DNA from 2 places in the Stenotrophomonas sp. AN71 genome. Region 1 is predicted to be linked to the other one. Evidence: predicted binding sites of a transcription regulator. Region 1 holds the regulator's gene; the other holds the start of a gene.

Region 1 (15,434 bases):
TACCCATTCCCGATCATCGCCGCGCAGGACGAAAGAGATACCGCGCTGTCCTTCGTCACCGCGCCCTTTGCCGGCCCGATGGATCTGGTGGGCACCTTCTCCGGCGACCTGAAAGTCCGCATCAACAAGCGGGATTTCGATTTCACCGTCACCCTGTACGAGCTGCAGACCGATGGCCGCCGCATGCAGCTTTCCTATTACATGGGCCGGGCCAGCCACGTACGCGATCCGGCCACCCGCCAGCTGCTGCAACCCGGGCAGTGGACCCACCTGCCTTTCGACCGCACGCGCATGGTCGCCCGCCGCATGGCTACGGGCAGCCGTCTGCTGGTGAAGGTGGACGTACTGAAGGACGCCATGCACCAGGTGAACCATGGCACCGGGCGCGAGGTCAGCGACGAGTCCATCGTTGATGCCGGTGAGCCGCTGCGCGTGGACTGGCACAGCGACAGCGTACTGACGATTCCGTTGCAGCCGGCGACACCGGACGGATGATCGCGCCGGGCACGGCCCGGCGCTACCGGCACCTGCCCGGTAGGTGCCAACCTCGGTTGGCACATGCCCCCATCACGGAACGGTTCTTGCACGCACCCCGGCATCCCCTGCCGCAGTGCCCGTGATGTCCGAGAACGAATCCGCCGGCGAAAAGACCGAACAACCGACCGAAAAACGCCTGCGCGATGCCCGTGAACAGGGCAACCTGCCGCGCTCGCGCGAACTCGGCACCGCCGCTGTGTTCGGCGCCGGCGTGCTGGCCGTGATGGCCATGAGCGGTTCGATCGGCCGCGGCGCCAGCGCCTGGATGAAGCACGCACTCAGCCCCGAACAGAGCCTGAGGCAGAACCCGAAGGAACTGTTCGGCCACTTCGGCGACCTGCTGCTGCAGTTCATGCTGGTGATCGCACCGCTGGTGCTGGTCTGCCTGCTGGCCAGCTTCGTCGCGCCACTGGTGATGGGCGGCCTGCGCTGGTCGGCCAAGGCGATGATGCCCGACATCAACCGCATGAACCCGATGAGCGGGCTCAAGCGCCTGTACGGCCCGGAGGCGATTGCCGAGTTCACCAAATCGCTGCTGCGCGTGGGCTTCGTCGGCGTGGCCGCCGGCCTGGTGGTCTGGACCGGCTTCGACACTCTGCGCGGGCTGATCCACCACCCACTGGAGACCGCCATCACCGACGGCCTCGGCTTCACCCTGCGCCTGCTGCTGGCTACCGCCGGCGCCATGCTGGTGCTGGCCGCCATCGATGCCCCGTACCAGCGCTGGAACTGGATGCGCAAGCTGAAGATGACCCGTGAAGAGCTGCGCCGGGAAATGAAGGAAAGCGAGGGCAGTCCGGAGGTCAAGGGCCGCATCCGCCAGCTGCAGCAGCAGCTGGCCAACCGCCGGATGATGGAAGCGGTGCCCACCGCCGACGTGGTGGTGGTCAATCCCACCCACTACGCGGTGGCCCTGAAATACGAGGGTGGCGCCATGAACGCACCGACCGTGGTGGCGCTGGGCGTGGACGAGACCGCCCTGCGCATCCGTGAAGTAGCCGACGGCAACAAGGTCGCCATTGTCTCCGCCCCGCCTTTGGCACGCGCCTTGTATCGGGAAGGCCAACTCGGAAAGGAAATCCCCGTGAGATTGTATTCGGCCGTCGCCCAGGTCCTGTCCTACGTCTACCAGCTGCGCACCTGGCGTACTGGCCCGATGCCGGACGCCCCGCACATCCAGGTGGATGAATTCGGCAAGGGAGGTCGCCCGTGAGCGCCCAGCCCTCCTCCGGTTTCAACACCCGCCGCGCCCTGGAAATGATCCGCCAGGGGCTTGGCGCGCCGCTGATCGTGCTGGCCCTGCTGGCCATGGTCGTGGTGCCGCTGGCCGCACCGGTGCTGGACGCACTGTTCACCTTCAACATCGCCATCTCGCTGATGGTGCTGCTGGCGGTGGTGTACGTGAAGCGTCCGCTGGATTTCACCATCTTCCCGATCGTGCTGCTGATCACCACCATGCTGCGGCTGGCCCTGAACGTGGCCTCCACGCGCGTGATCCTGCTCAATGGCCAGAACGGCCACGAAGCGGCCGGCAAAGTGATCGCCGCCTTCGGCGAATTCGTGATCGGCGGCAACTACGCGGTCGGCATCGTGGTGTTCGCGATCCTGACCATCATCAACTTCGTGGTGATCACCAAGGGCGCCGGCCGCGTCTCGGAAGTGACCGCGCGCTTCATCCTCGATGCGATGCCCGGCAAGCAGATGGCGATCGATGCCGACCTCAACGCCGGTTTGCTGACGCGTGAAGAAGCCAAGCTGCGCCGTGAAGAGGTCCGTGAGGAAGCCGACTTCTACGGTGCAATGGACGGTGCCAGCAAGTTCATCCGCGGCGATGCCATCGCCGGCATCCTGATCCTGTTCATCAACATGCTCGGCGGCCTGGCCGTGGGCGTGCTGCAACATGGCATGCCGTTCGGCGAAGCTGCCGCCACCTACACCCTGCTGTCGATCGGTGACGGTCTGGTGGCCCAGCTGCCGGCCCTGCTGGTGTCCAGCGCGGTGGCGATGCTGGTCACCCGCGCCTCGCGCTCGCAGGACATGGCCCAGGCCATGACCGGCCAGGTATTCGGCCAGTACCGTGCGCTGGCCATCACCGCCGGCATCCTCGGCGTTGTCGGCCTGGTGCCGGGCATGCCCAACGTCGCTTTCCTGACGCTGGCCGCGATCCTCGGCTTCATCGCCTGGAAGGTATACCGCAAGGGCAAGGTGGCGGCGTCGGATGCCGCTGCGGGCGGCAGCGACGGCGCCGCACTGAACGCACTGGGCCGCCCGGCCGCGCCGGCACCGACCGCCGAACTGAGCTGGGACGAGCTGCGCCCGGTCGATCCGCTGGGGCTGGAGGTCGGCTACCGGCTGATTCCACTGGTGGACAGCAACCAGGGCGGCGAACTCATGGCGCGCATCAAGGGCGTCCGTCGCAAGCTGACCCAGGATGTGGGGTTCCTGATTCCCTCGGTGCATATCCGCGACAACCTGGAACTGCCGGCCAATGGCTATCGTGTGCTGGTGCATGGCGTACCGGTGGCCACCGCCGAGATCCACCCCGACCGTGAGCTGGCGCTGGACCCAGGCAGCGCCCTCGGCGCCCTGGAAGGTATCGCCGGCAAGGACCCGGCGTTCGGCCTGGATGCCACCTGGATCCAGCCGCACCAGCGCGCCCAGGCCGAAACACTGGGCTACACCGTGGTCGATCCGGCCACCGTGGTCGCCACCCACCTTTCGCACCTGATCCGCGAGCACGCGCCGGAACTGCTCGGCCACGAGGAAGTGCAGCACCTGCTGGCCAACCTCGCCAAGAGTGCGCCCAAGCTCGTCGAAGATCTGACGCCCAAGGCGCTGCCACTGTCGGCGGTGGTGCGCGTGCTGCAGAACCTGCTGGTGGAGCGCATCCCGATCCGCCAGCTGCGCAAGATCGCCGAAGCGCTGGTCGAACATGCCCCCAGCAGTCAGGACCCGGCCGTGCTCACTGCCGCCGTGCGCACCGCGCTGGGCCGTTTCATCGTGCAGGAAATCGCCGGAATGTCGGCGGAGCTGCCGGTGTTCACCCTCAACCCACAATTGGAACGTGTCTTGCAGGAGTCCACGCAGGGCAACGGCGCCGCGCTGGAACCCGGACTCGCAGAGCGACTGCACCAGAGCCTGGCCGACTGTGTCAGCAAGCAGGAAGCCCGCAACGAGCCCGCGGTCGTGCTGGTACCGGGCCCGGTGCGCGCCGCGCTGGCGCGCCTGGTCCGGCACAGCGTTCCGTCGCTGTCGGTCCTGGCCTACAGCGAGGTGCCGGAGGACAAGCGCTTGAAGCTGGTCGGAACGATCAGCTGACACCGCCCTCCATCGCGCCAGAAAACAGACACCACTTTCGATCCAACGCAACAGACAGATTCCAAGGGGAACCCGCACCGTGCAGACCACCGAACACCCGAGTTCTCCGACCGCCACCCCGCCGTCTTCGTCCCGTGACCACAGCATGAAAATCAAACGATTCGTCGCCGCCGACATGCGTTCGGCCATGAACCTGGTGCGCAAGGAACATGGTCCTGACGCCGTGATCCTGTCCAACCGCCGGATCGAGGAAGGCATCGAGATCGTCGCCGCCGCCAACTATGATGAAAGCGCCGTGCAGCGTGCGCTGGAAGCCTCGCGCCGTGATGTGGCTCCGCCGCCGCCGAAGCCGCGCACTGCCGCCGATGCGGTGATCGCTGCGGTCACCCGCCGCCGCAGCAGCGGCCCGGCCCCGGAGCCGGTCGCCGCCACCACGTCGGCCGTCGCCGCCCTCGCCCGCGCTGCAGTCGGCGCCACCGGCCGCACCCTCGACAGCGCCGACGAGATCGTACCGACCCGTGGCAGCACCGGCTTCGCCGCCACCCTGGCCCGCGCTGCCGTCAACGAACCGGCGCTGCCGGAGCAGATCTTCGCCCCGTACGCCGATGCCATCGTTGCGCCGGCGGCCAGCATCAGCGCGGCAGCCAACCGCGCCCGCTTCCAGATCGATCCGCCGCATGAAACGCATCACGAAAGCCCGGCCCCGGCCGTGCAACCGCCGCCGCTGCCTGTCGCCGTGGCCGGTACGCCGCAGGACATGATCGTCAATGAACCGGCGGCACCCGACACCCTCGCCGACGCCACGCCTGAGCCCACCCTCGCCCCGGCCCCGGTGCTGACCGTGGTGGCCCAGGACGATGCCGAGATCCGCCAGCTGCGCCAGGAAGTAGCCGGCATGCGCCAAGTGATCGAGCGCGAGATGAACCGCTTCACCGACGAGCGCCTGCGCGGCTGCCCGGTGCGCGCCACCGCGCTGGACCTGATGGACGAATATGGCTTCGATGCCGGGCTGGCCCGCGACGTGGCGATGCAGATCCCGCTGGAGACTGAAGCCCATCGCGGTCGCGGCCTGATGCTGGGGCTGATCTCGCGCAAGCTGCCGATCGCCCCGGTCGATCCACTGGAAGAAGGCGGCGTGATCGCGCTGGTCGGCCCAACCGGCGCCGGCAAGACCACCACCATCGCCAAGCTGGCCTCGCGCTTCGCTGAGAAGCACGCGCCACGCGACGTCGCCCTGGTGACCACCGATACCACCCGCATCGGCGCCCGCGAGCAGCTGTACGGCTATGGCCGCCAGCTGGGCATCGCCGTGCACGAGGCCAACAGCGGCACCGACCTGGACCAGCTGCTGGAGCGCCTGAAGGACTACAAGCTGGTGCTGATCGACACCGCCGGCCTTGGCCCGCGCGACCGTGCACTGGCTGCCCAGCTGCAGTGGCTGCGCGCCGCCCGCCAGGTACGCACCCTGCTGGTGCTGCCGGCCAACACCAGCTTCGGCGACATGGACGAAGTGGTCCGCCGCTTCGGAGCGGCCAACCTGCAGGGCCTGGTGCTGAGCAAGCTGGACGAGACCGGCCGCTTCGGCAACGCCCTGTCGGTGGCCGTGGACCATGCCCTGCCGATCACCTGGGTGACCGACGGCCAGGACGTGCCGGACGACCTGCACCGGGCCAGTGCAGCCAATCTCGTACTTCGCCTTGAAGATTTGCGCCGAGCGGCCGATATGCCCTGCAACCCGGAGTTGAACCATGCCGTCGCGTGAGTACGCCAAGCTGACCAAGACCTTCCCGCTGTCGGCCACCCGCAGCGAGCCGCTCGGCCCTGTGCGCACCATTGCCGTGACCGGCGGCAAGGGCGGCGTGGGCAAGACGAACGTGTCCGCCAACCTGGCCGTGGCGCTGGCCGGCATGGGCAAACGCACGCTGCTGCTGGACGCCGACCTTGGCCTGGCCAACATCGACGTGATCCTGGGGCTGAATCCCACCTTTACGCTGGCCGACCTGGTCGCCGGCCGCTGCACGCTGGACGACGTGATCGTCGAAGGCCCCAACGGTGTGCTGGTGGTACCGGCCGCGTCCGGCCGCCGGCACATGGCCGAACTGGCCCCGGCCGAGCACGTCGGCCTGGTCAACGTGTTCTCCGAACTGGAACGCGAGCTGGACATCATGGTGGTGGACACCGCCGCCGGCATCACCGATGGCGTGCTGACCTTCTGCCAGGCCGCGCAGGACACCGTGGTGGTGGTCTGTGACGAGCCGGCCTCGATCACCGACGCCTACGCGCTGATCAAGGTGCTCTCGCGCGAACGTGGCGTGGACCGCATCCAGGTCGTCGCCAACATGGTGCGCGACCCCAACGAAGGCCGCGTGCTGTACGAGAAGCTGACCCGCGTCTGCGAGAAGTTCCTCGCCGATGTCTCGCTGAACTACCTGGGCTGCGTGCCGCAGGATGACTGGCTGCGCCTGTCGGTACAGCGCCAGCAGCCGGTGGTGAAGGCCTACCCGTCCAGCCCGGCAGCCCTGGCGATCACCGAGATCGCCCGCCGCACCGCACGCTGGCAGGCGCCGACCGAACCGCGTGGCGGCGTCGAGTTCTTCCTCGAACGCATCCTCAAGCAGCGCGGGGTAGCCGCATGAAAGGCGCAGCCCAATACAGGGAAGTGCAACGTTCAGCCGCGAACGATGTCATCGCCCAGCATTCGGACCTGGTGCGGCGTATCGCCCATCACCTGGCCGCTCGCCTGCCGGCCAGCGTCGAGGTCGATGACCTGATCCAGGCCGGCATGATGGGCCTGATCGAAGCCTCGCGCAGCTACGACGCCGACCAGGGCGCCTCGTTCGAGACCTACGCTTCCATCCGCATCCGTGGCTCGATGATCGACGAGATCCGCCGCGGCGACTGGGTGCCGCGTTCGGTGCATCGGCGTGCACGCGATGCCGCCGCCACCATCCGTCGCCTGGAACAGAGCAGCGGCCGCGCCGCCAGCGCCACCGAGGTGGCCGCGGCGATGGAGATGCCGCTGCCCGAATATCTGCGGCTGATGGAAGACGCCGCGCGTGGCCAGGTGCTGAGCCTGGAATCGCGCATCGAAGACCAGGGCGAGCTGGACACCGTCGCCCAGGGTGGCCCGACCCCGCAGCAGGTGCTGGAACGCGGCGAGTTCGGCCGCGAACTGGGCAAGGCCATCGGCCACCTGCCCGAACGCGAACAGCTGGTGCTCTCGCTGTACTACGAACAGGAGCTGAACCTGAAGGAGATCGGCGCGGTGCTCGGCGTGAGCGAGTCGCGGGTCTGCCAGATCCACGGCCAGGCGGTGCTGCGCCTGCGTGGTCGACTGAAGATATTCGAGGCCGTCGACGCCGGCCTTGAAGAATGAACATGCCCGAGGCGGCTGCCCCCGGCCGCCCGGATTGAACAACAAAGGAATTCCGCTTTGAACAAGAACATGCGCATCCTGATCGTCGACGACTTTTCGACCATGCGTCGAATCGTCAAGAACCTGCTGGGCGATCTGGGCTTCACCAATACCGCCGAAGCCGAGGACGGGCATGCCGCACTGTCGTTGCTGCAGAGCCAGCCGTTCGATTTCGTGGTCACCGACTGGAACATGCCGGTGATGACAGGCATCGAGCTGCTCAAGGCGATCCGCGCCGACGCCAAGCTGAAGACGCTGCCGGTGCTGATGGTCACCGCCGAAGCCAAGCGCGAGCAGATCATCGAAGCCGCCCAGAGTGGCGTCAACGGTTACATCATCAAGCCGTTCACCGCGCAGACCCTGGAAGAGAAGCTCGGCAAGATCTTCGAGCGCCTGGCGGCCAGCGCCTGATGGATACCACGGTCGACAAGAACGCCCTCTCCCTGCGCCTGCAGGAAGCCCTGGACGCCCTGGAGTCCGGTGACGAAGCCGCATGGCGGCAGCGCATCGACGGACTGGTCGCGCTGCGCACGCAGCCGATGATGAGCGGCCTTTCGCGGCTGGCCCGCGAGCTGGGGCAGGCGCTGGGTGAACTGCCGACCGTGCCCAGCGAGGCCGGCGAACTGGACGACGCCTGCGCGCGCCTGGACCACGTGGTGGCGATGACCGAACAGGCCACCCATCGCACCCTGGACCTGGCCGAAGAGTGCCGCAGCCTGACCGAACAACTGCGCGCCGAAGGCCTGCAGCCGGGTCAGGACGCGCAGCTTGAGCGCATCCGCCACAACCTGACCGAGATCGCCCTGACCCAGAGCTACCAGGACCTGACCGGGCAGATCATCCGTCGTGTGGTCGGCATCGTACGCCGCGTGCACGAAGGTTTCGGCGCGCTCGGCCTGCCGCCGGAACAGCATCGCACCGACCCGGAACTGGCCGGGCCGGCACTGAAGGGACTGGACCGCCACGCGGTCTCGCAGAACGACGCCGACGACCTGTTGTCGGACCTGGGGCTGTAAGCATGAGCGCGGTATCCGACGACATCACTGCCGATTTCATCATCGAAGCGCAGGAGATCCTGGACCGCCTCGGCGAACAGCTGGTGTCGCTGGAGCAGGCACCCCAGGACACCGAGCAGCTCAATGCGGTGTTCCGTGGCTATCACACGCTCAAGGGCGGCGCCGGCTTCCTCGGTGTCACCGCCATGGTCGAGCTGTGCCACGCCGCCGAAGAAGCGCTGGGCATCGCGCGTGCCGGGCAGGCCCTGCTCCAGGCCCATCACTTCGACGCGGCCCAGCAATCGCTGGACTACCTGCAGTCGATGCTAGATGCGGTGTCGTCGGGCACCGAACCGGGCTATGCGCCGCCCGAGCTGATCGCGCAGTTCGACATGCATGGCAGTGCCGCGCCCGCCGCGTCGGTCACCGCACCCGCTGCCGCTGGCGGCGACCTGATCACCGATGACGAGTTCGAGGCCCTGCTCGATCAGCTGCATGGCGGCAACGCACCGACTGCGGTGGCCCCGGCAAAGAAGGCCGACGATGGGCTGATCAGCGAAGACGAATTCGAAGCCCTGCTCGACCAGCTGCACGGTGGCGCCGCGCCCGGCACCACACCGGTCGCCGTTGCACCATCGGTACCGGCGCCGGCACCGACAGCGCGCCCTGCCGCGTCCGCCCCGGCCGCCAAGCCGGCGAGCAAGCCGCTGGCAGAGGCCGAACACACCGTACGCGTGGATACCAAACGCCTGGATGCGATCGTCAACCTGATCGGCGAACTGGTGTTGTCACGCAATCGGCTGAAGACGCTGCGCGCACGCCTGCGCGATGAAGAGCTGGACCGTGCTGTGTCCACCCTGGACATCGCCACCGCGCGCCTGCAGTCGGCGGTCATGCGCACCCGCATGCAGCCGGTCGGCAAGGTGTTCTCGCGCTTCCCCAAGGTGGCCCGCGACGTTGCCCGGTCGCTGAAGAAGGAAGTGGATCTGGAGCTGATCGGTGCCGAAACCGAGCTCGACCGCAATCTGGTCGAGGCGCTGGCCGATCCGCTGGTGCACCTGGTCCGCAATGCCATCGACCATGGCGTGGAGATGCCTGAACTGCGAGAAGCGCAGGGCAAGCCGCGGATGGGCCACGTGCGTCTGTCGGCCCAGCAGGAAGGCGACTACGTCAGCATCGAGGTGCAGGACGATGGCGCCGGCATCGATCCGGAAAAGCTGCGCGCGAAGGCGCGCGAAAAGGGCCTGATCGATCCGGAAGCCGCCGCCCGCCTGAGCAGCGAGGAGTGCCTGCACCTGGTGTTCCTGCCGGGCTTCTCGACCAAGCAGCAGGTCACCGACATCTCCGGCCGTGGCGTGGGCATGGACGTGGTGCAGTCGCGCATCCGCGAGCTGAGCGGCCAGATCCAGATCCAGTCGGAACTGGGCCGTGGCAGCCGCTTCCTGATCCGCGTGCCGCTGACCCTGGCGATCCTGCCAACCCTGCTGGTGCAGGCCGGCGAGGACGTCTATGCGTTGCCGCTGGCGCGCGTGATGGAAGTCCTGCACGCCCCGCGCACCTCGCTGGGCTGGTTCGACGGCCGCGCCGTGCTCGACCGCCGTTCGCACACCCTGCCGCTGGTCGATCTGCGCCAGTGGCTGGATGTGACGCCTGCCGCGTCGCCCCTGCTGACCATCGTGGTGCTGCAGGCCGGTGAGGCCCGCTTCGGCCTGGTCGTGGACCAGGTGCGCGGGCGCGAGGAAGTGGTCATCAAGCCGCTGCCAAAAGCCCTGCGCGGTCTGCGCGGTTACGCCGGTGCAACCTTGATCGGCGATGGTCGCATGGCGCTGATCCTGGATGTGGATGGGTTGAGATGACCCCAGTCGGGCATGGCCCGGCGAACCGAAAACTGTGACCACCGTCTGTACGTACGCTCCCGGTGTCTCAAGTCCCATTCACACAAGCCGATACCGGACCCATGGATAGACTCAGCCTTATTGGACTCTTTCTCGCGCTGGCCTCACTGGTCGGCGGCAGCATCCTCAAGGGCGCCGGCCTGGCGTCGCTGTGGTCGCCGGCGGCGTTCGTGATCGTGATTGTCGGCACCATCGCCGCGATCCTGCTGCATACCTCGCCGGCGGTGTTCAAGCATGCGTTCAAGATCGTGCGCTGGGTCGTGCGTCCGCCGCACAGCGATCGTCGTGAACTGATCCAGCAGATCGTCGAGTGGAGCAACATCGCCCGTCGCCAGGGCCTGCTGGGCCTGGAATCGCAGGTGGAGGCGCAGCAGGACCCGTTCCTGCGCAAGGGCCTGCAGCTGCTGGTGGACGGCGTCGAGCCCGAATCGATGCGGCACATGCTGGAAATCGAACTGGGCAGCCAGGAACACCAGGACCAGGCCGGCGCCAAGGTGTTCGAGGCAATGGGCATCTATGCACCGACGCTTGGCATCATCGGCGCCGTGCTCGGCCTGATCGCAGTGATGAAGAACCTGGCCGACCCCAGCAAGCTCGGCCACGGCATCGCCGCCGCGTTCACCGCCACCATCTACGGTATCGCTTCGGCCAACCTGCTGTTCCTGCCGGTTGCCGCCAAGCTCAAGAGTGTGATCTCGCACAACACGCGCGACCGTGAAATGGTCATCGAAGGCCTGATCTCGATCGCCCAGGGCGAGAACCCGCGCAACATCGAAACCAACCTCTCCGGCTTCCTGCACTGACATGGCCCGCCGCAAGCACCACGAAGAGCACGCCAACCATGAGGCATGGGCGATTCCCTATGCCGACCTGATGACGCTGCTGCTGGCCTTCTTCGTGGTCATGTACGCAATCTCCTCGGTCAACGAGGGCAAGTACCGGATCATGGCCGACGCCCTCACCGATGCGTTCGGTGGCGCACCGCGCACCATCAACCCGGTGCAGGTCGGCAACAAGCAGGTGCAGGGCGGCGGCTGGGACAGCCCCTCGGTGATCAAGTCCGGCACCAAGGTTGGCCCGTCCGCGCCGGCGCCCTCGCACGACCCCACCCTGTTGCCATCGATGGCCTCGCAGATGCGCATGCCGGTGTCGGTCCACAACCAGGAACAGATCGCGCGTGCCGAGCGCCAGCTCAGCAGCATCGCCGACCGCCTGACGGCCGCACTGGCACCACTGATCGATCGCGGCATGATCAGCGTGCGCCGCACCGAACTGTGGATCGAGGTCGAGATCAACAGCGACATCCTGTTCCCCACGGGCTCAGCCGCGCTGGACGTGCATGCACGGCAGACCCTGGCCAGCCTGGCCGAGGTGCTGCGCGACGTACCCAACAGCGTGCGCGTGGAAGGCCACACCGACAATGTGCCGATCGCTACCGCCACGTTCCCCTCCAACTGGGAACTGTCGGCCGGTCGCGCGGCCAGCGTGGTGCACCTGTTCGCCGACCAGGGCGTGCAGCCGTCGCGGCTGGCGATGGTCGGCTACGGCCAGTTCCGCCCGCGCGAGGAGAACGAAAGTGCGCAGGGCCGCAACCGCAACCGGCGGGTGATGGTCATCATCCTGGCCGACACCAGTCATTCGGTGGACCCGCTCGGTGAACGCCTCAATGCCGCCACCGGCGCCGTTGGCAACGCCTCCCCCGAACAAGCCGACGCAACTCCGGCTACCTCCCCCATCGCACCGGTGAAGTTGCCGCCGGTGCCGGCTGGCAGCCGTGTCGGCGCCGCCGTTCCCCCGGCAATGAAGGAGTAAACCGATGCGCATCTGGGCAGTCGCCAACCAGAAGGGCGGAGTCGGCAAGACCACCACCACCCTCGCCCTCGGCCGCGGCCTGGCCGGGCTCGGCCATCGCGTGCTGCTGATCGACCTTGATCCGCATGCCTCGCTCAGCCGCGCGTTCGGTGTGCCGGTGGATCCGCCGCCGGCCGGTGTACTGGAACTGTTCGGCGCGCCGCCAGCAGATCTGTCCAGCCTGTGCCACGCCAGCAGCATCCATGGCCTGGACTACGTCTGCGCGCAGTCGGCACTGGCGACACTGGAGCGACGCAGCGCCAACCAGCCCGGCCTCGGCCTGGCCCTGCAGAACGCGCTCGCACGCCACCAGGGCCAGCACGACTACATCCTGCTGGACTGCGCACCGACGCTCGGCCTGCTGATGATCAATGCGCTGGCTGCCGCCGACCGCCTGATCATCCCGACACAGGCCGAGCCGCTGGCCCTGCATGGCCTGGAGGGCATGGTCCGCACCGGCGAGATGGTCGAGCGCTCGCGCCGCCGTCCGCTGCCGATCTCGATCCTGCCGACGCTGTTTGACCGTCGCACGCGTGCCGGCAACGAATCGCTGCGCACCATGCAGGACCGCCATGGCGCGCGCGTCTGGGAGGATGCGATTCCGATCGACACCCGCATCAGCAACGCCGGCGGCCTGACGCTGCCCAGCGTCGGCGAGGACTACCCGGGCCGTGGCCTGGCAGCCTATCGCCGTGCATTGAACTGGATCCTCGGCGAGGATGCCCGCGCGCTGGAGCAGGCCGCATGAACAGCACCGGCGTGTTGGACGACTACCTGGACGAACTGCTGAGCGAAGCGATTGTTGCGGCTCCGCCTGCCACGCCAACTCCCGGTAGCGCCGGGCCACGCCCGGCGAGCACAGCAGTCGCAGAACGCGAGCCGACCTGGGACGATCTGCCGGCCGAAGTGGTCCATGAAACCGAAACGGCCGCCATCGCCCCGGTCGAAGATGACGCGGCGCTGCAAGCCGCGTTCGACGCCGCCGCAACGCCTGCACGCGAACCCACCTGGGACGACCTGCCGGCCGAGGTGATCTACGAAACGGACACCGTCGCCGCCCCGACCGTCGATGCCGCAGCGCTGGAAGCCGCCTTCGAGGCCGCGTCGGCACCGGGTAGCGCCGGGCCACGCCCAGCGAGCGCAGCGGACGCAGAACGCGAGCCGACCTGGGACGACCTGCCCGACGAGGTCATCCACGAAACTGCATCCGCCAACGTCACTGCGAAGACCGGCCCGGAACCCACCTGGGACGATCTGCCGGACGAAGTGATCTACGAGACCGACCCGGCCGACAGCCATCGCCTCGCCCACACCGACAGCCCCGGCCTGCAAGCCGCCTTCGAGGCAGCGGCCGGCGGCGAAGACGTCCCCACGCCACCGGCGGCGGTGATCGCAGCACCCGTGTCACCACCGGCTGCGCGGCCAGCACCGGCTCCGGTGGCGCGCGCTGCCGCCACGCCACCGCCGCGCGTAGCCGTGGATGCGCCGGCAGGCAACCGACCCGGGACCTGGCAGGAGCTGCAGGCCCAGGCACACCAGCCGGCGCGCAGCCCACATCCGCAGAACCGCCGTGCCGGCGAACGCACCTCGCGCTGGCTGCGCCTACGCTGCGGTACCCAGGCCTACGCGCTGGAATTGCTGAAGGTGCAGGAAGTGGTGCTGCCGGTGCCGCTGCTGCCGTTGCGCGGCACCGCGCCGGCCATGCTTGGCATCATGAACCTGCGTGGCCAGGTAGTACCGGTAATGGATCTGGGCCTGCACCTGGGCGCCGCCGCGGCCGAAGAGGACGCACAGACCCGCATCGTGGTGCTGGAGGAGGACGGTGAAACCATTGGCCTGCGTGTATCGGCGGTGGAAGATGTTGCCAACCTCACCGATTCGCAGATCGAACCGCCCGATACCGCGCGCATCTGCCAGATCTCCAACGACCTGTTCCGCGGTGTGGCCCGGGTCAGCCAGCGCCCGATGATCCTGCTCGACGCGACGCGACTGTTGAGCTGAGCCGAAAAGAAAAAGGGGACGGAGGGGATTAAGTCGTAAATGCCCGTGCCCCTCCGAGGCTATCCGTGGAAACGGCGACCGCGCAGTGGGGACGTAAGGTGTTGATCCAACGGATCAATTCCTTGCGTCCCCGACAGGTAACGCGTCGGCGCAAGGCGACGACTAGGCTGATGGTGGGCAGAGCGCAGGGTCGTTTGCGACTTAATCCCCTCCGTCCCCTTTTCAACAGCACCGCATCGACGCACCTCGTCGATTCTTCTAAAGAACCCCACTGGTATGCCGTTATGGATCACGGAACCGTTTGTCCGGAGCAACGATGAGCACTGTCGAACTGGGTGAGGATCTCGGCATCGAGAGCAGCACCGAGCTCAAGAACCGCCTGGCCCCGCTGGTGGCGCAGGCAGGCGAGCTGACCCTGGATGCAAGCCAGGTCGCCCGCATCCACACAGCCGCCGTGCAGGTGCTGTGTGCCTTCGTGCAGGCCCGCCGCGAGGCAGGCCTGGGCACCGGCTTCCACGGTTGCACTGCAACCTTCCGTGACGCCGCGCGCCTGCTGGGCGTCACCCAGGCCCTGGGCCTGGACGTACCCCATGACAACCTGAAATCTGTGGAGAACGCTGCATGAGCGCACGTATCTTGGTGGTGGACGATTCGGCGTCGATGCGCCAGATGGTTTCCTTCGCCCTCACCTCGGCCGGTTTTGCCGTCGAAGAAGCCGAAGACGGCGCGGTCGCGCTCGGTCGCGCCAAGGGCCAGCGCTTCAATGCGGTGGTCACCGACGTCAACATGCCGAACATGGACGGCATCGCGCTGATCCGCGAACTGCGCCAGCTGCCGGACTACAAGTTCACCCCGCTGCTGATGCTGACCACCGAATCGGCCGCGGACAAGAAATCCGAAGGCAAGGCCGCCGGCGCCACCGGCTGGCTGGTCAAGCCGTTCAATCCCGAACAGCTGGTCGCCACCGTGCAGAAAGTGCTGGGCTGATCGCCCCGCATCGCTCCCCCTCTTCGCTTCCGGACCACCACTGCCATGAGCATGGACCTGCAACGCTTCCACGCCACCTTCTTCGAGGAGAGCCGCGAAGGCCTCGACGCAATGGAGGCTGGCCTGCTGGCCCTGGAATCCGGGCAGCAGGACGCGGAGATCATCAACTCGGTGTTCCGCGCCGCCCATTCCATCAAGGGCGGCGCCGGCACCTTCGGCTTCGATGCCATCGCCAGCCTGACCCACGTACTGGAAACGCTGCTCGATGAGCTGCGCGCCGGCAAGCGGGCACTGGAAGGCCACGCGGTCGACGCCATGCTGTCCTCGGTGGACGTGCTGCGTGCTCTACTGCGCGAAGCAGAACACGGGCAGGCCGCTGACCCGGCCGCCGTCGCCGCAGTAAAGGCACGCCTGGAAGCGGTGCTGTCCGGGCAG
Region 2 (15,434 bases), on a different contig from region 1:
CCGGCGCGCGTACCGAGCAGGGCCGCGATATCGTGGCGAAGATCCAGCAATGGCATGCACAGGAACAGCAGTCCCTGGAGACCGAGCTGGCACAGCAGCGCGAGCGGCGCGATATCGCCCACGCCACGCTGGCGAGCCGCCCCACGCAGAAGGCCCGCAACGACCTGCGCGTGGCCGGCAACCGCATCGACCGTGCGCAGGCCCGGCTGGAAGATCTGCACCGCGTGCAGCTGCTGCCACGCGACAACCGCATCTTTCCCGGCACCTATGCCCCGGTGATGGTCAGCGAGAACGGTCGGCGGGTGATCAAGCCGATGCGCTACCAGTGCCGGCTGCCGGACAAGCCGGCGCGCAACGACGTGCTTTATCCCGGCACCTACAATGCGCGCCGTGACAGCCTGGAAGGCTACTGGCGCGGCGCCTTCGGGCTGCGCCACGGCGTGGTGGTGGTACAGGCGTTCTACGAGCATGTGCCACGCCACGCCCTCGCCGGCCGAACACTCGGCAGCGACGAAAAGGAACAGGACGTGGTGCTCGAATTCCGGCCCGATCCACCACGCGACCTGCTGCTGGCCTGCCTCTGGGCAGAATGGGAGGGGCCGGAAGGCCGCCTGCTGTCCTTTGCCACGATCACCGACGCACCTTCCCGCGACGTCGCCGCTGCCGGGCATGACCGTGGCGTGGTGCCGATCCGCAAGGAACATCTCGACGCCTGGCTCAATCCCGACCCGGATGATCTGGCATGCCAGTACCGCATCCTCGATGACCGTGAGGACATCCGCTACGTGTACGACGAAGTGGGCTGAACACCCGGCTCAGATGAAAAACCCCGCCTGGGCGGGGTTCCTGGATCAGGGGTTGCCACCGCACATCGCCTCTTCGCAGAAGGCTTGTTCCTGCAGGCACTGCTCAACCTCACCGCCACGCGCGATGCAGCTCTTGTAGAGCTGGAAACAGGGCTGGCCGCACCAGGCGGCAGACGCCGTACCGCCGAAGACCGCCATCGAAAGGACACCCGCAGCAACCATGCGCTTGATCCACTTCTTCATGCCACTCTCCTTGTAGGCCTGAGCACTCAGGCCCCCGCAGCATACTCCCGGCGGTCCGGCGCTGACGGCTCAGGCCTTGGCGCTGGAATGGCCTACCGCACGCGCCAGCGCGCGCGACAGATCCACCGACAGGTAAGGTTTGACCAGCAGCACGCCAGCCAGCATCGATGCCGGAAGCTGCTCGGCCAGCATTCCGGTGGCCAGCACGAACGGAATGCCGCGCGCCGACAGCGCTGCAGCGACCGGCTCGCTGGTCTCGTTGCGGGCCAGCCGATAGTCCAGCAGGGCCACGTCCGGAGCGGAATCCTCCAGCAGGCGCAGGGCGTCGGACACGCTCGCCGCCAGCCCCACCACGACCGCACCGGCATGCACCAGCTGCATCTGCAGCAAAGCCGCACTCATTTCGTCATTCTCGACCACCAGCACCCTCAGGTCCTGCAACACTGTCATCAGCTACCGCTCCTGGAGGCCATTACGCCCCTGAAGTATAGCCATCACGGGGCCGATGCCGACAGGAAGCGCCCTGATAGGCCCTGCCCCTATGAAACTCCCGCCAACCTCGGTTACACTCGCACGCTGCCTGCCGGTGTGGCGGAATGGTATACGCAGCTGACTCAAAATCAGCCGGGGGTAACCCCATGAAGGTTCGAGTCCTTTCACCGGCACCACTGCATCAAAGGCCAGGTCCCCGACCTGGCCTTCTGCATTTTCAGCCCCCACGGATGAGCGGTTGCCGGTGGGACGTGTGCGTGCGGAAGCGACCGCGTCACGTTGCTGAAATACAACGCAACTGCTGACATCGTTGCCAGTGGACGAAGTTCACACTTTTCTTGCCAGCCTCACCCGCATCTGCCTATGGTGACCTCAGCCGAACCTGGGGGCGGGGGAATGCATGACGTTGCGGGCCGCACTGTTTTTCATGGTCACGCACGCGCTTGTCATCGGCCTGATCGGCCCTGAAGATCCAGTCGGCTCCCATCTGCTGTTGATGACCGCACCGCTGCTGGCGGCACTGGCCTGCGTGCGCCGCGCACGCGGCAGCCAGGCCGCCTGCAAATGGCGCACGCTCGGCATCGCGGTCTGCCTGTTCTCCCTTGCCCTGCTGGCGCTGCTGTATCGCAAGGTGACCGGCATCGGGCCTGCCGAGATGACCCTGTCCTCGCTGCTGCTGTACGTGTTCTACCGCATCCCGCTCACCTACGTGGCAGCCAGCCCGGGCGGCGGCACCCGCTGCATACGCGCCGTGGACCTGGTGATCATCGCCCTGCTGTGGCTGCTGTACTTCGTGCATACGCAGGCGCTGGCCCACCTGAACACCGCATTGTGGATGCAGGGGCTGAGCACGATGAGCGCCGTGCAGAACAGCCTGGTGTTCTGCTTCGCACTGATCCGCTTCCTGGCCGAGGACAATGCCGATCGCCGTGACTTCTTCCGTACGCTGACGATCTACGCGCTGGGATACTTCCTGCTGGCGCTCTACATCAACACCTTCCAGCCGCAGGTACCCGATGGCGGCTGGACCGACCTGCTGATCAGCGGGCTGTTCGTGCTGCTGGCGGTAATGGCCGGCAGCCCGCACCGTGCACCGGCACCGGCGATGCCGCGCCACCTGCGCCGCATCGTCGATGCCGGTGTGCCGCTGATGCTGCCATTGCTGCTGATGATGGTGGCACTGCTGGTCGCGCGCCTGCATCCGACCCTGGCCACGATCGGTTTCATCGGCGCCATGCTTGGCTATGCCCTGCGCAGCGTACTGACCCAGGTTGAAATCCAGCGCCAGCGTGATGAACTGGAACTGCTGGCCCGGCGCGATCCGCTGACCGGGCTGGGCAACCGCCGCAACTTCGACGAATCACTCGGCAGCGCACACCGCCGCGCCCGTCGCCAGCGCCTGGGCCTGGCGGTGTTGATGATCGACATCGACCACTTCAAGCGGCTCAATGACACCTATGGGCACCCGGAGGGTGACCGCCGGCTGCGCGCAGTCGCCGCGATCCTCGATGGCTGCCTGCAACGCGGTGACGACCTGCTGGCCCGCTACGGTGGCGAGGAATTCATCGCTGCCCTGCCCTCGCCCGACCCCGCCCACGCACTGGGACTGGGCGAGCGGCTGCGAGCCGCCGTCGAAGCGGCCGTCCTGCCCGCACCCGAAGGCCATGTGACCATCAGCATCGGTGTGGCCTGGCAGGCCGCCGGAGACGACCGCGAACCGCGCGACCTGGTCGATCGTGCCGACCAGGCCCTTTACCAGGCCAAGCACGCCGGCCGCAACTGTGTGCACGCCGCGCCGCCGGCCAAGGCCGAGCAGGCCCGGCCCGGTCAACGCGCCTAGACCGCGCGCAGCACCGTCGCACCCTGCGGATGCCCACCTCCGCCCTGCACGCGGAAGCCGGCCACGGTCTGCAGCAGCTGTGCCGATTGCTCCTCCATGCTGCGCGCCGCCGCCGAGGCCTCCTCGACCAGCGCAGCGTTCTGCTGGGTGCCCTGGTCGATCAGATCGACAGCGTGGTTCATCTGCTGGATGTCGTCACTCTGCTGCTGCGAAGCGGTGCTGATCTCGGTCATCAGGTCGCTGACCCGGCGCACGTTATCCACGATCTCGTCCATGGTGCGGCCGGCGCTCTCGACCTGCGCCGTACCCGCACCGACATTGGCCACCGACGCGTCGATCAGCTGCTTGATCTCTTTTGCCGCACCCGCCGAGCGTTGCGACAGTTCGCGGATTTCGGTGGCGACCACCGCAAAGCCCCGCCCGTGCTCCCCTGCACGGGCGGCCTCCACTGCTGCGTTCAGGGCCAGGATGTTGGTCTGGAAGGCAATGCCATCGATCACACCGATGATGTCGACGATGCGCCGCGAAGATGCATTGATCACCGCCATGGTCTCCACCACCTCATGCACTACGCTGCCGCCGCGCGCGGCGACCTCGGCAGCACCACCGGCCAGCTGACTGGCCTGGCGCGCGTTGGTGGCGGTGCGCTGCACGGTCTCGGCCAGGCCCTTCATCGACACGGCGGTTTCCTCCAGCGAGGCCGCCTGCTGCTCGGTGCGCTGTGACAGGTCGCTGTTGCCCTGCGCGATCTCCGTCGCACCCACCGCAATGGTGTCGGCCGCGAACTTGATCTGGCCGATGATCGCGGCCATGGCCTCCACCAGCGAGTTCACGCCCTCGCACAGCTCGGCGATCGGCCCGCTCTTGTCGGCGGTAGCCACGCGCCGGGTCAGATCGCCCTCCTTGGCCGCAGCCACCACCTCACGGGTCTGCGCCACGGCACGCTGCATCGCCTGGTTCTCATGCACCTGCGCGGTGATGTCGGTGGCGTACTTGACGACCTTGAACGGCTTTCCGTTGAGGTCGAGGATGGGGTTGTAGGACGCTTGGATCCAGACCTCACGCCCGCCCTTGCCCAACCGCCGGTATTGGCCGGCATCGTACTCGCCGCGGCCGAGCTTCTCCCAGAACTGGCGATACTCGACACTGCTGCGGTGATCAGGCTCGACGAACAGCGAATGGTGCTGTCCACGCACTTCATCCAGGCGGTAGCCGGTGGTGGCCAGGAAATTGTCGTTGGCCGACAGGATGCGGCCATCCATGCTGAACTCGATCACTGCCTGCGACTTGTCTATCGCCGCCAGCTGCCCGGCCGAATCGGCGGTCTGCAGCTTCTGCGCAGTGATATCGGTGGCGAACTTGACCACCTTGTAGGGACGTCCCTGGCGATCCAGCACCGGGTTGTACGAAGCCTGTATCCAGATCTCGCGCTGGCCCTTGCCGAAACGCCGGTACTGCCCCGCGTCATACTCGCCTCGCCCCAGCCGCGCCCAGAAGTCGCGGTACTCCGCACTGCGTGCCTGCTCAGGGTCGACGAACAGGGAATGGTGCTTGCCCTGGATTTCTTCCAGCCGGTAGCCCATCGCCTGCAGGAAATTGTCGTTGGCCCGCAGGATGGTGCCGTCGAGCGCGAACTCGATGACCGCCTGTACCCGGTGCAGCGCCGCCACCTGGGCCTCGAGCTCGGCGCGATCGTTGGCGGCTGCCTCGGCGCCGGCACGATGTTGCGGCGCCAGCGCACCAAGCAATGCGCGCCACGGCGACCAACGGGTATGCAGCTCGGCCGGCGCCTGCGCGCCTGCCGTGAAGCCTGGAATGAGCATTGTCTGATCCTCGGTGTCCGACAAAGGGTTGCGACCCGACGGGCGGAATGCCCGGCGGCAACTTCAGTTGCTAAGGACTACAGGTGCCGGCAGGCACCTCTCGAGCGGCTGGCAAGAACGTCTGGTGCGGGTGCGATCGGCATCTGGGAGCGACGGAACACACAGCGCGGGCCGCCCATCGGGAGCAGCCTGGGGTCCTGCAGCGGGGGACTGGAGCGGGATCCAGAGGGGATATCGGCGATGCCAACCGCGGCTTTAGCCGGATTGCGCGACGTCCGTCGCAACTTGAGATGCTGCTGCATGGATGCGGTAGACAATCGCGGCGTACTTCACACCCTGCTCACGCACCACGGACAGCTACCAGGGGAGTCTGCCAGGCACCGGCCAATCCCGGGAACGCGTGATCCCCGCGCCGGCGGATCGCGAACGTGAGGTCCGTCCCCTCGGCAATGGCCGGCCACTACGTTCACCAGACCACGGCCAATGCCTGTTGCGACGCTTGCGGAACGCCCGCATCGCTACCTTCATTGCACGGCGCCTCGCCCGGGATGCCGATGCAGCTCAGGCCGAAAAGGTTTGCATGACCAACGGGAGATTCCCCGGCAGATGAAAATGGCGAGCATGCAGCGATCTGCAGGATGTTCACTGACACGGAGATCGCATGTTTCCACGCTTGGCCAGCTTCCTTATCCTGGGCCTGTGCAGCACCAGCGCCCTCGCCGCCGATCCTGCCTATCGGCCCAGCTTCCACCCCGACCAGTTGAAGGGACCGCCGGTCGGTCGCCCTAACGAAGTGCTGGTACTGGGCACCACCCACCTGGCCGGCCTGCCCAAAACCTTCCAGCCGGCCCTGCTTGAGCCGTTGCTGCAGCGGCTGGTCGCCTGGAAGCCCGAGCTGGTGGCCACCGAAGACCTGTCCGGCCTGCAGTGCGATTTCATGCGACGCAATCCAGCCCGCTATGCAGAAAGCGTATCCACGTACTGCTTTGAAACCGCCACCGCGCAGGCCGCGACTGGACTGGACGTGCCCGCCGCGAACGCCGAGGTTGAGCGTCGCCTGGCCGCCTGGCCGAAGCAGCCCTCGCCGGCCCAGCGCCGTCACCTGGCCGCGCTGTTGCTGGCCGCGGGCGAACGCGGCTCGGCCCAGGTGCAATGGCTGCGCCTGCCCGCGGCCGAGCGCCGCGATGGAGACGGCCTGAGCCCGGCCCTGGTCGAGATCCTCGACAAGGGCCTGACCCGTCGCAACGAAACCAACCTGATCGCGGCCGAAGTCGCCGCACGGCTCGGCCATGAGCGGCTCTGGGCCGTCGACGACCATACGGCCGATTCCCCCGCGCCTGCCGAAGATGAAGCAGCAGCCAACACGGCCATCACCGGTGCCTGGAACAACGCCCATACGGCGGCCCGGAAGCAGCTCGATGAACGGTTGGTGGCGGGGCTGGACAAGCCGGGCGGGGTCATGGCGCTGTATCGTGAGTACAACAGTCCAGCGGCGGCGGCGATCGCGTACGACAGCGACTTCGGTGCGACGCTGGTCGAACCCTCCGCCAAGGCGTTCGGCCGGATGTATGTCGGCTACTGGGAAACCCGCAACCTGCGCATGGTCGCCAACATGCGCGACGTACTGGGCCAGCACCCCGGTTCGCGCATGCTGGCCATCGTCGGTTCTTCGCACAAGGGCTACTACGAGGCCTACCTCAACCAGATGCATGACGTACAGCTGGTCGGTTCGGACGAAGTATTGCGTTGACAGCACCGGTGCCGGCCGAATGCCGGCGCTATGCTGCAGGACCGCAAACGCAGGCAATGACATGCTCAAGGTGATCGCCGAGGACTTCATCCATCCCGAGGCCGTGGAAACCGTTCTTCCTCTGTATCGGGAGCTGGTCGCATGCACCCAACGCGAGCCACTGTGCATCGGCTATGAACTGTTCGTCGACCAGAAGGATCCCGGGCACTTCATCTTCATCGAACAGTGGCCCGACCGTTCGGCCCTCGACACCCACTGCAGCAGCGAACATTTCCAGCGACTGGTGCCGCAGATCAACGCATTCCAGCGCGAGCCATGCCGGTTCCTGCTGATGGATGCCGCGCCGCTGTAGTACAGGCGACGACACCACGAGGCTATCGGCGGCTGCCACGCCACAGCACCACGCTTGCCGCCAGCGTGCAGGCCAGGGTCATGACCAGCAGCACCACCACACCGGCCTGCAACGCTGGCAGCAACGCCCGCGCATGCAGGTCGTCGCGCAACTGCTCCAGGCGTAGGCCACCCGCCAGCGCCAGGGTCCAGCCGATCATGGCCGGCGCGTAGGCGGCGACGGCGTTTCGATTCCAGGCGATCATCCTGTGGTCTCTTGTCCGGGAGGATGCGGCAATTGTTCCGCCCGTCCCTCTCACAGGCTGAGACCGCCTCCGGCCGCTACCGCGACCAGCCACCGCCGAGCGCTGCCATCAGCGCCGCGCTGGCCTGCAGCTGCCGGCTCTGGATGTCCTGCAGGCCGAGCTGGGCCTGGCGGGCATCGGTCTGCGCGCTGACCACGTCCAGGTAGCTCACCGCACCGCCGGTATAGCGGTCGCGTGCGATCTGCTCGGCACGCTGCGCTGCCGTCACCGCGTCCTGCTCGTGGCCGCGCTGGGCATCGAGCTGGCGCAGCAGGGTCAGCTGATCTTCCACCTGGCGGATCGCGGTCAGCACGGTGGCACGGTACTGCGCCGAGGCAGCGTCGAACTCGGCATCGGCCTCGGCCTTGGCCGCCTTGCGACGACCGCCATCGAATACCGGCAGTGCGGCCAACGGGCCCAGCGCCCAATAACGGTTGCCAGCATCCAGCAGGGCGCTGCCGCCCGAGGTCTGGCCACCCAGCAGCCCGGTCAGACTGAGCTGCGGGAACCACGCTGCGCGTGCCACACCGATGCCCGCATTGGCGGCGAACACCCGGCGTTCGGCGGCAGCGATGTCCGGCCGTCGTTGCAACAGACTGCTGGGCAGATCGGCTGGCACCGATGGCAACGCCGGCAGACCCGCAGCGGCCAGAATGAACCCGGTGGCCGGCGCACCGACCAGTTCGGCAATGGCGTGCCGCAGCAGTTCGTGGCGGGCGTCGAGTGCATCCAGATCTGCCTGCGCGCTGGCCAGCTGATGTCGCGCCCGCGACACATCCAGCTCCGACGCGATCTCGCCGCGGAAACGGTCTTCGGTCAGCGCCAGTGCCTGCCGGTAGTCCTCGATGCTGTCGTGCAGGATGGCCTGCTGTGCCTCCGCGCCCCTCAGCTGCAGATAGAGCCCGGCCAACTGCTGGGACAGGCTCAACCGCGCGGCGGCCAGGTCGTCACCACTGGCTTCGGCACGGGCCTGGCCGGCGGCTGCCGCGTTGCGCAGACGCCCCCACAGGTCGAGGTCGAACGACAACGAGAACGTGGCGGTATTGCTGTCATAGATGGCGGGCTGGGTGGCGCTGCGCAGCGGCTTGTCGTCGGACTGCCGCTGGCGCACCGGTCCGGTGCTGAAGCCGATCTGCGGTGCGCGCACCGATGCTACTTCACCCGCCGCGGCGCGCGCCGCATCGTAGTGCGCCACGGCCACCGCCAGCGTCGGGTTGGCGTTGGCCAACTGCTGCTGCAACTGGTCCATCGCCGGGTCCTGGAACGCCCGCCACCAGGCCTGCGGCAGCGGCGTGGCGTCCGCGGCGGCACCTGCACCGAACTCAGCACGTTCATACGCTGAAGGCATCGCCAGCGCGGGAACCTGGTAGGTCGGTGCCAGCGAACACCCTCCCAGTACCAGGGCCATCAGCGCCAACGCACCTGCGCGCTCAGCCGCGGGCATGCGCGTGCTCCTGTTCGCCGGCCACCACGCGTACATGGTCACCGTCGCGCAACGCGTCGGGAGGATTGGGAATGACCCGATCACCGGCCTTCAGCCCACGGTCAATGCGCAGCGTACTGCCCAGGTCACTGGCAACATGGATGTCACGCAGATGCACCCTACCCTGGCCGTCGACCACCGCCACCTGGGTGCCCTTGGCGCGGAAGATCAGCACCTCCGCCGGCACGCTCACGCCCGCACCGCCCCCCTGCAGCGGCAGGGTCACTTCCGCATAACTACCGGGTAGCAGCGCACCATCGGCGTTGTCGACCACGAACTGCGCCAACAGCGTGCCGGAACTGCGGTCGATCGCGCTGGAATCGCCCTGCAGCGTCGCGGTGAAAGCGCGACCGTCCTGGCCCGGCACCTGCAGCGTGGCCTGCAGGCCGGAACGGATGCTCGCCGCGCTGTTCTGCGGCACCGGCACCATCAGGCGCAGGCGGCGGGTGTCGGCGATGTTGAACAGCTCGCGGCCGCTGTCATCGGCGCGGATCAACTGACCGACGTCGGTCTGTCGCGAAGTGACCGTGCCGTCGAAGGGCGCGCGCAGCGTGCGGTAGCGGCCCAACTCCTGCAACCGCGCGTAGTCCGCTTGCGCCGCTTCCACACTGGCCTGTGCGGCCACCGCATTGGCCTGCTTCTCGTCGGCCTCCTGCCGCGATACCGAATGACTGCCAAGCATGCCCTGCCAACGCGCGGCACTGACCTTGGCCAGCGCCGCGTCCGCCTGCACCTGCAACAGATGGGCGTGGGCCTGTGCTATCTGCTGGTCCAGTTCGGGGCTGTCGATCACCGCCAGTACCTGACCGGCCTTCACCGGCTGGCCGATGTCAGCACTCCAGGATTTCAGATACCCGCCGACGCGGGCATGGATCGGCGCTTCAGCCCATGCACTGAGGTGGGCCGGCAGGGTCATCGTGCCTGCGGCACCCTGTTCACCCGCGGTGACCACCTGCACGGACGGAACCGCCTGGCGTTCGGTCCACTCGACCACCGCATGCGCCTGCTGCGCGCGCAATGCAAGGCCAGCAGCCACCAGAACGACTGCCACGGCGGCAGTCAGGATCAAAGGACGGCGCAGCGAGCGCTGCGGATGCGAAGACTCAGACATGCAGGGGTTCTCCGGCAGGAGCAGTACGGGTTTTGCGGGAGTGGGCCAATGCGAACACCACCGGCACGAACAGCAGCGTGGCGCAGGTCGCCAGCAGCAGGCCGCCGATCACCGCGCGGCCCAGCGGCGCGTTCTGTTCGGTGGACAGTGCGGTCGGCAGCATGCCCAGGATCATCGCCAGCGCGGTCATGCAGACCGGGCGGAACCGGGTAAATCCGGCTTCCAGTGCAGCCTTTGCGGCGTCACCGTGCTCGGCCAGGCGCTCGCGGCAGAAGCTGACCACCAGGATCGAATTGGCGGTGGCCACGCCCATGCACAGGATGGCGCCGGTCAGCGCCGGCACCGACAGCGTGGTATGGGTCAGGAACAGCATCCAGACCACACCGGCCAGGCCAGCCGGCAATGCGGTGATGATCACGAACGGGTCGGTCCAGGACTGGAAGTTGATGACGATCAGCAGGTAGATCAGAACGATCGCCGCCAGCAGGCCATAGCCGAGGCCGGTGAAGGCCACATGCAGCGCGTCGATCTGCCCGTGCAGGCCCACCTCGGTGCCGCGCGGTCGTTGACCGGCCATGCCGTCGATGACCTTCTGCACATCGGCTGCGACCGCGCCCAGGTCGCGGCCCTGCACGCTGGCATACAGGTCCAGCGTGGGCTGCACGTTGTAGTGGGTGACCACCGCCGAACTGGCACCACGCTGGATCTCGGCCAGGCCGCCCAGCACCTGCGGCGTGCCACTGCTGCCGGTCACCGGCAGCGCCTGCAGCGCCGCCAGGCTGTCCATGCGGTACTGCGGAGTGGCTGCAACGACGCTGTAGGAGATACCGTTCTTCGGGCTCAGCCAGAAGGTCGGCGCCACCTGGCCGCTGCCCGCCAGCGAGGCCACCATGCTGTTGGTGACGTCGCGTTCGGTGATGCCCAGGCCATTGGCGCGCAGGCGATCGACGTCCACCTTCAGGGTCGGGTAGCCATCGGGCTGCTGCAGACGCAGGTCCACCAGCCCCGGGACGTGGCGCAGCCGGCGCTGCAGTTCCTGCGCATACGCACGGTTGCCGGCCGCATCCGGCCCCGCGATGCGTACATCCAGTGGAGCGGGCGAACCGAAGTTGAGGATCTGGCTGCTTGTATCGGCCGGCAGGAACGCGAAGCTGGTACCCGGGAACGCCGCCGGCAGCACCTCGCGCAGGCGCTTTTCGTACCCGGCCGCGTCACCGTGGCCGGGCTTCAGCGAGACCTGGATGTCGCCATCCTGCGGACCGATGGTGCCGCTGGCGCTGTAGGCCATGTTGATACCGGTCATCGGCAGGCCGAGGTTGTCGACGATGGCGTCGATGTCGTGCGGCGGCACTTCCTGGCGGATACGTGCTTCGATGCGGTCGAAGGCTGCAGCGGTTTCCTCGATGCGCGTGCCGAGCGGCAGACGCACATGCAGCGACAGCGCACCAGCTTCGGTGGCCGGGAAGAAATCCTGACCCAATGTTGGCAGCAACGCGAAGGACACCAGCACGCAGGCCATGAAGCCGAGCAGGAAGCGACCACGATGGGCCAGCGCCAGGCCGAGCAGCGCGTGGTAGCGGTCGCGGGTGGCCGAGAAGGCCGCCTCGAACCGCTGTTGCCAGCGCGCCAGGATGGCCATCACGCGGGCACGACGCGGTTGCGGATGATCGCCCTCATGATGGTTGAGGAAGGCATCCTCGGGATGGTGGCCGACGCCGCCCTCGACACGGTGCGGACGCAGCAGGTACAGCGCCATCGTCGGCACCAGCGTGCGCGAGAGCACGAACGAGCTGGCCATGGCGAAGATCACCGCCAGTGCCATCGGCCGGAACAGGTAGCCGGCGATACCATCAAGCAGGAACATCGGCACGAACACGATGCAGATGCACAGCAGCGATACGAATGCCGGGCCGACGATCTGCGCGGCGCCGTCGAGGATCGCCTCGCGCACGCCCTTGCCCTGCTCCAGATGCCAGTTGACGTTCTCGATGGTGACGGTGGCATCGTCGACCAGGATGCCCACCGCCAGCGCCAGGCCGCCCAGGGTCATCACGTTGAGGGTCTGTCCTGCGGCCGACAACAAGGCGATGGCCGACAGCACGGCCAGCGGGATCGAGGCGGCGATGATGACGGTCGAACGCCAGCTGCCGAGGAATACCAGGATCATCACGCTGGTCAGCAGTGCGGCAATGATGCCTTCGCGGGCGACGCTGCTGATCGATTCGCGCACGAACGTCGACGCATCGCCCAGCAGCGAGATCTTCAGCGATGGGGGCAACGACTCGCCGATCTGCGGCAGCATGCTGCGGATGCGACTGACCAGGGTCAACGTGGAGGCATCACCATTCTTCAGCGCCGCCATCAACACCGAGTGGCCGCCGTTGACGCGCACGATATTGGTCTGCGGCGGTGAGCCATCGCGCACATGGGCGACCTGGCCGATGGTGACCACCGCACCATTGACGGTGCGGATCGGCAGATCATTCAGCGCTTCGATCTCGCTGGGGCTGTTGTTGAGCAGTACGGTGAATTCGTTGCTGCCCAGCTTGGCGGTGCCGACCGGGGTGATCTGGTTCTGGGCGGCCAGCGCATTGCCCACGTCCTGCGCCGACAGGCCCTTGGCCGCCATCGCCTGCGGGTCCAGGTCGAGGGTGATCTGGCGCTGCTTGCCGCCATAGGGTGCGGGAATGGCCAGGCCCGGGATCGAGGTGAGCGGCGGGCGCACGGTGTTCTGCGCCAGATCACGGATCTGCGATTCACCCAGCGTCGGGCTGGAAAACGCCATCTGCAGCACCGGCACGGTGGACGCGCTGTAGTTGAGGATCAACGGCGGCGTCATGCCCGCCGGCATCTGCTTGACCATGGTCTGCGAGATCGCGGTGATCTGTGCATTGGCGGTGCGGATGTCCACACCGGGCTGGAAGAACACCTTGACCACGCCCATGCCGGCCAGCGACTGCGATTCGATGTGCGCGATGTCATTGACGGTGGTGCTGAGCGCGCGCTCATAGGGCGAGATCACCCGGCCTGCCATCGCATCCGGCGACAGGCCGGTGTACTGCCAGACCACGGCGATGACCGGGATGCCGATATCGGGAAACACATCGGTGGGGGTGCGCAGTGCACTCAGCGGACCGACGATGCAGATGAAAATGGCCATCACCACGAAGGTGTAGGGCTTGTTGAGCGCGGTCCTGACCAACCCGAGCATGCAGCTCTCCAGCGATGCCACTGCCCACCGCGGGCAGCGCAGGCCGGCAAGTATCGGCGCTGTCAGCTAAAACAAGGCTGTGCCGCAGATGAAACATGTTTCATGAAGGAGGTGGGTTCGGCAGGGCTGCGCCCTGCACCTGCGGAGGCCAGAGCAACAGCAGCAGGCATTCCGTGGGATGGCGGGGCACTGTGGGTTCGCGGGGACGGCGCAAGTACGTCCATGTAGCCTTGGTCGCCGCATCCATGCGGCTCACACCCCGCAAACCCACAGTGCCCCGCCTTCGACAGTTGGCCGGCGGCCAGTAGATCCACGCCATGCGTGGATGAAATCTGTCGAAGGCGGGATGGGTCCGGTTGCGGGTGCGTGAGCGCCATGGGCCCGAGGCATGCCTCGGGCGGGTTGGGCAGGACGCCCAACCCCGGTCTTGCCGTGTGCGCAGGACAGCGCACACGAGCAAGGCGCGACCGAGCCTACAGGGGTGAGGGCGCTTTGCTTGCGAAGCACTGCTTCGCAAGCGCCCGAACGCCCAGCCGCCAGCGGCTGGGCCGGACCCCGGAGGGGTATTCACGGCGCCCCCCGCAACCGGACCCACCCCGCCTACCCACAGCAAATCAGCTTTTGCTTTGGCTGTTGCCTTGGCTTGAAGCTTCTGCAGGTGCAGGGCTGCAAGCCCTGCAAAAGAACACCCTCTACAGCACCTGCGGCCGGCACAGCAGGCTGAAGCGGGCGCCGCCCAGCGTCGACCCACCCACCTGCAGGCGGAATCCATGCAACCCGGCAATCGCCGCCACGATCGACAGACCCAGCCCAAAGCCACCTCCCCTGCTCGCCTCCGCGCGATGGAACCGCTGGAACACCAGGCTGCGCTCGGCTTCGGGAATGCCGGGCCCGGAATCCTCCACCACGATGCAGGTGGCGCCCTCTTCCACCTGTGCCGCCAATCGCACCCGACCGCCCTCCGGCGCGAACCGGATCGCGTTGTCGAGCAGATTGCCGATCGCCTCGAACAACAAACCACGATCGCCGATCACACCGGGCAGATCCGCCTCCAGTTCCAGCAGCAGCGATTGGCACCTTTCCTCCGCCAGCGGCACGTAGAAGGCATGGATCTCCTGCAGCAACGCCGCCGGCGCCAGTGAGCCGAACGCGGAACGGCGCTGGTGGTCCTCCAGCTCGGAAATCCGCAGCAGCGCGCGGAAGCGGGCCATCAGGGTGTCGGTTTCCTCCAGCACCTGATCCAACGGCAGCGCCTGCGGATCGCCATCGCGCACCTGCTGGCGCAGGCGGTACAGCTGCGCACGCACCCGCGTCAGCGGCGTACGCAGGTCATGGGCGATGTTGTCGCATACCCCTTTGACCTCGGTCATCAGCTGCTCAATGCGGTCGAGCATGGCGTTGACGATGGATGCCAGCATGTCCAGCTCATCGCGACGGTTGGACAAGGGCAGGCGCTGGCCCAGATCGCCGGCGACGATACCGGCGGTGGCCTGCTCGATGGCCTGGATGCGCCGCAGCGGGCGCCGCCGCAGCAGGTGCCAACCCAACAGGCCGGGCAGCAGGGTCAACGACACGCCCCACAGCAACGCGTCAAGGATGAGGTGATTGACCTCGTTCAACGGCCCGCTGTAGCGCACCAGCACCAGGATGCGGCCATCACGCGTCGGCATCGCCAGGCCGAAGCCGCGCTTGCCACGCGCGTAGGCATCATTGATCGGCAACCCGGACACCGGATGCGCGCTGCCATCAAGCGGCAGCTGCGCCGGCAGCGCCTTCAACATGCCGGCAAGCGGCTTTCCCTCGGGCGTGAACAGCCCATAGGCATCGATGCCGTGCAGGTCATAGCGGCGGTTCTCGCGCAGTGCCGCGGTCAACCCATCGCCGGTGAAGTGCTCGAACAGGTGCGCACGCTGCAACACCGCCGACTGCGCCAGCTCATCCAGGTACAGCGACACCCTCCAGTACAACACGCCCAGCAGCACGCACGACCAGGCCACGAACAGCAGGCTGTAAAGGCCCAGCAGCCTGCTGCTGGACGAA

The links. The regulator FliA, encoded in region 1, starts transcription of late flagellar genes. The targets are predictions, from matches to a motif close to TAAAGTTTNNCNNNCNNNGGCCGATAA.
Region 2: ABH900_RS15265 (methyl-accepting chemotaxis protein) is a predicted target of FliA. The motif match lies at 5,436-5,462, and genes of this name have one in related genera.

The regions. Positions count from the first base shown of each region.
Region 1 is NZ_JBNDKU010000001.1:560,260-575,693, forward strand. It holds gene ABH900_RS02435 (CocE/NonD family hydrolase) at 1-495, shown strand, start outside; gene flhB (flagellar biosynthesis protein FlhB) at 620-1,750, shown strand; gene flhA (flagellar biosynthesis protein FlhA) at 1,795-3,855, shown strand; gene flhF (flagellar biosynthesis protein FlhF) at 4,001-5,617, shown strand; gene ABH900_RS02455 (MinD/ParA family ATP-binding protein) at 5,604-6,491, shown strand; gene ABH900_RS02460 (RNA polymerase sigma factor FliA) at 6,488-7,231, shown strand; gene cheY (chemotaxis response regulator CheY) at 7,289-7,681, shown strand; gene ABH900_RS02470 (protein phosphatase CheZ) at 7,681-8,286, shown strand; gene ABH900_RS02475 (chemotaxis protein CheA) at 8,289-10,121, shown strand; gene ABH900_RS02480 (flagellar motor protein) at 10,223-10,963, shown strand; gene motD (flagellar motor protein MotD) at 10,965-11,972, shown strand; gene ABH900_RS02490 (ParA family protein) at 11,977-12,759, shown strand; gene ABH900_RS02495 (chemotaxis protein CheW) at 12,756-14,012, shown strand; gene ABH900_RS02500 (STAS domain-containing protein) at 14,329-14,637, shown strand; gene ABH900_RS02505 (response regulator) at 14,634-14,999, shown strand; gene ABH900_RS02510 (chemotaxis protein CheA) at 15,045-15,434, shown strand, end outside.
Region 2 is NZ_JBNDKU010000009.1:177,001-192,434, reverse strand. It holds gene ABH900_RS15290 (SOS response-associated peptidase family protein) at 1-806, shown strand, start outside; gene ABH900_RS15285 (hypothetical protein) at 852-1,049, opposite strand; gene ABH900_RS15280 (response regulator) at 1,119-1,499, opposite strand; tRNA gene ABH900_RS15275 (tRNA-Leu) at 1,632-1,717, shown strand; gene ABH900_RS15270 (GGDEF domain-containing protein) at 1,942-3,381, shown strand; gene ABH900_RS15265 (methyl-accepting chemotaxis protein) at 3,378-5,204, opposite strand; gene ABH900_RS15260 (DUF5694 domain-containing protein) at 5,866-6,954, shown strand; gene ABH900_RS15255 (putative quinol monooxygenase) at 7,016-7,306, shown strand; gene ABH900_RS15250 (hypothetical protein) at 7,329-7,550, opposite strand; gene ABH900_RS15245 (efflux transporter outer membrane subunit) at 7,627-9,033, opposite strand; gene ABH900_RS15240 (efflux RND transporter periplasmic adaptor subunit) at 9,020-10,183, opposite strand; gene ABH900_RS15235 (efflux RND transporter permease subunit) at 10,176-13,394, opposite strand; gene ABH900_RS15230 (sensor histidine kinase) at 14,087-15,434, opposite strand, start outside.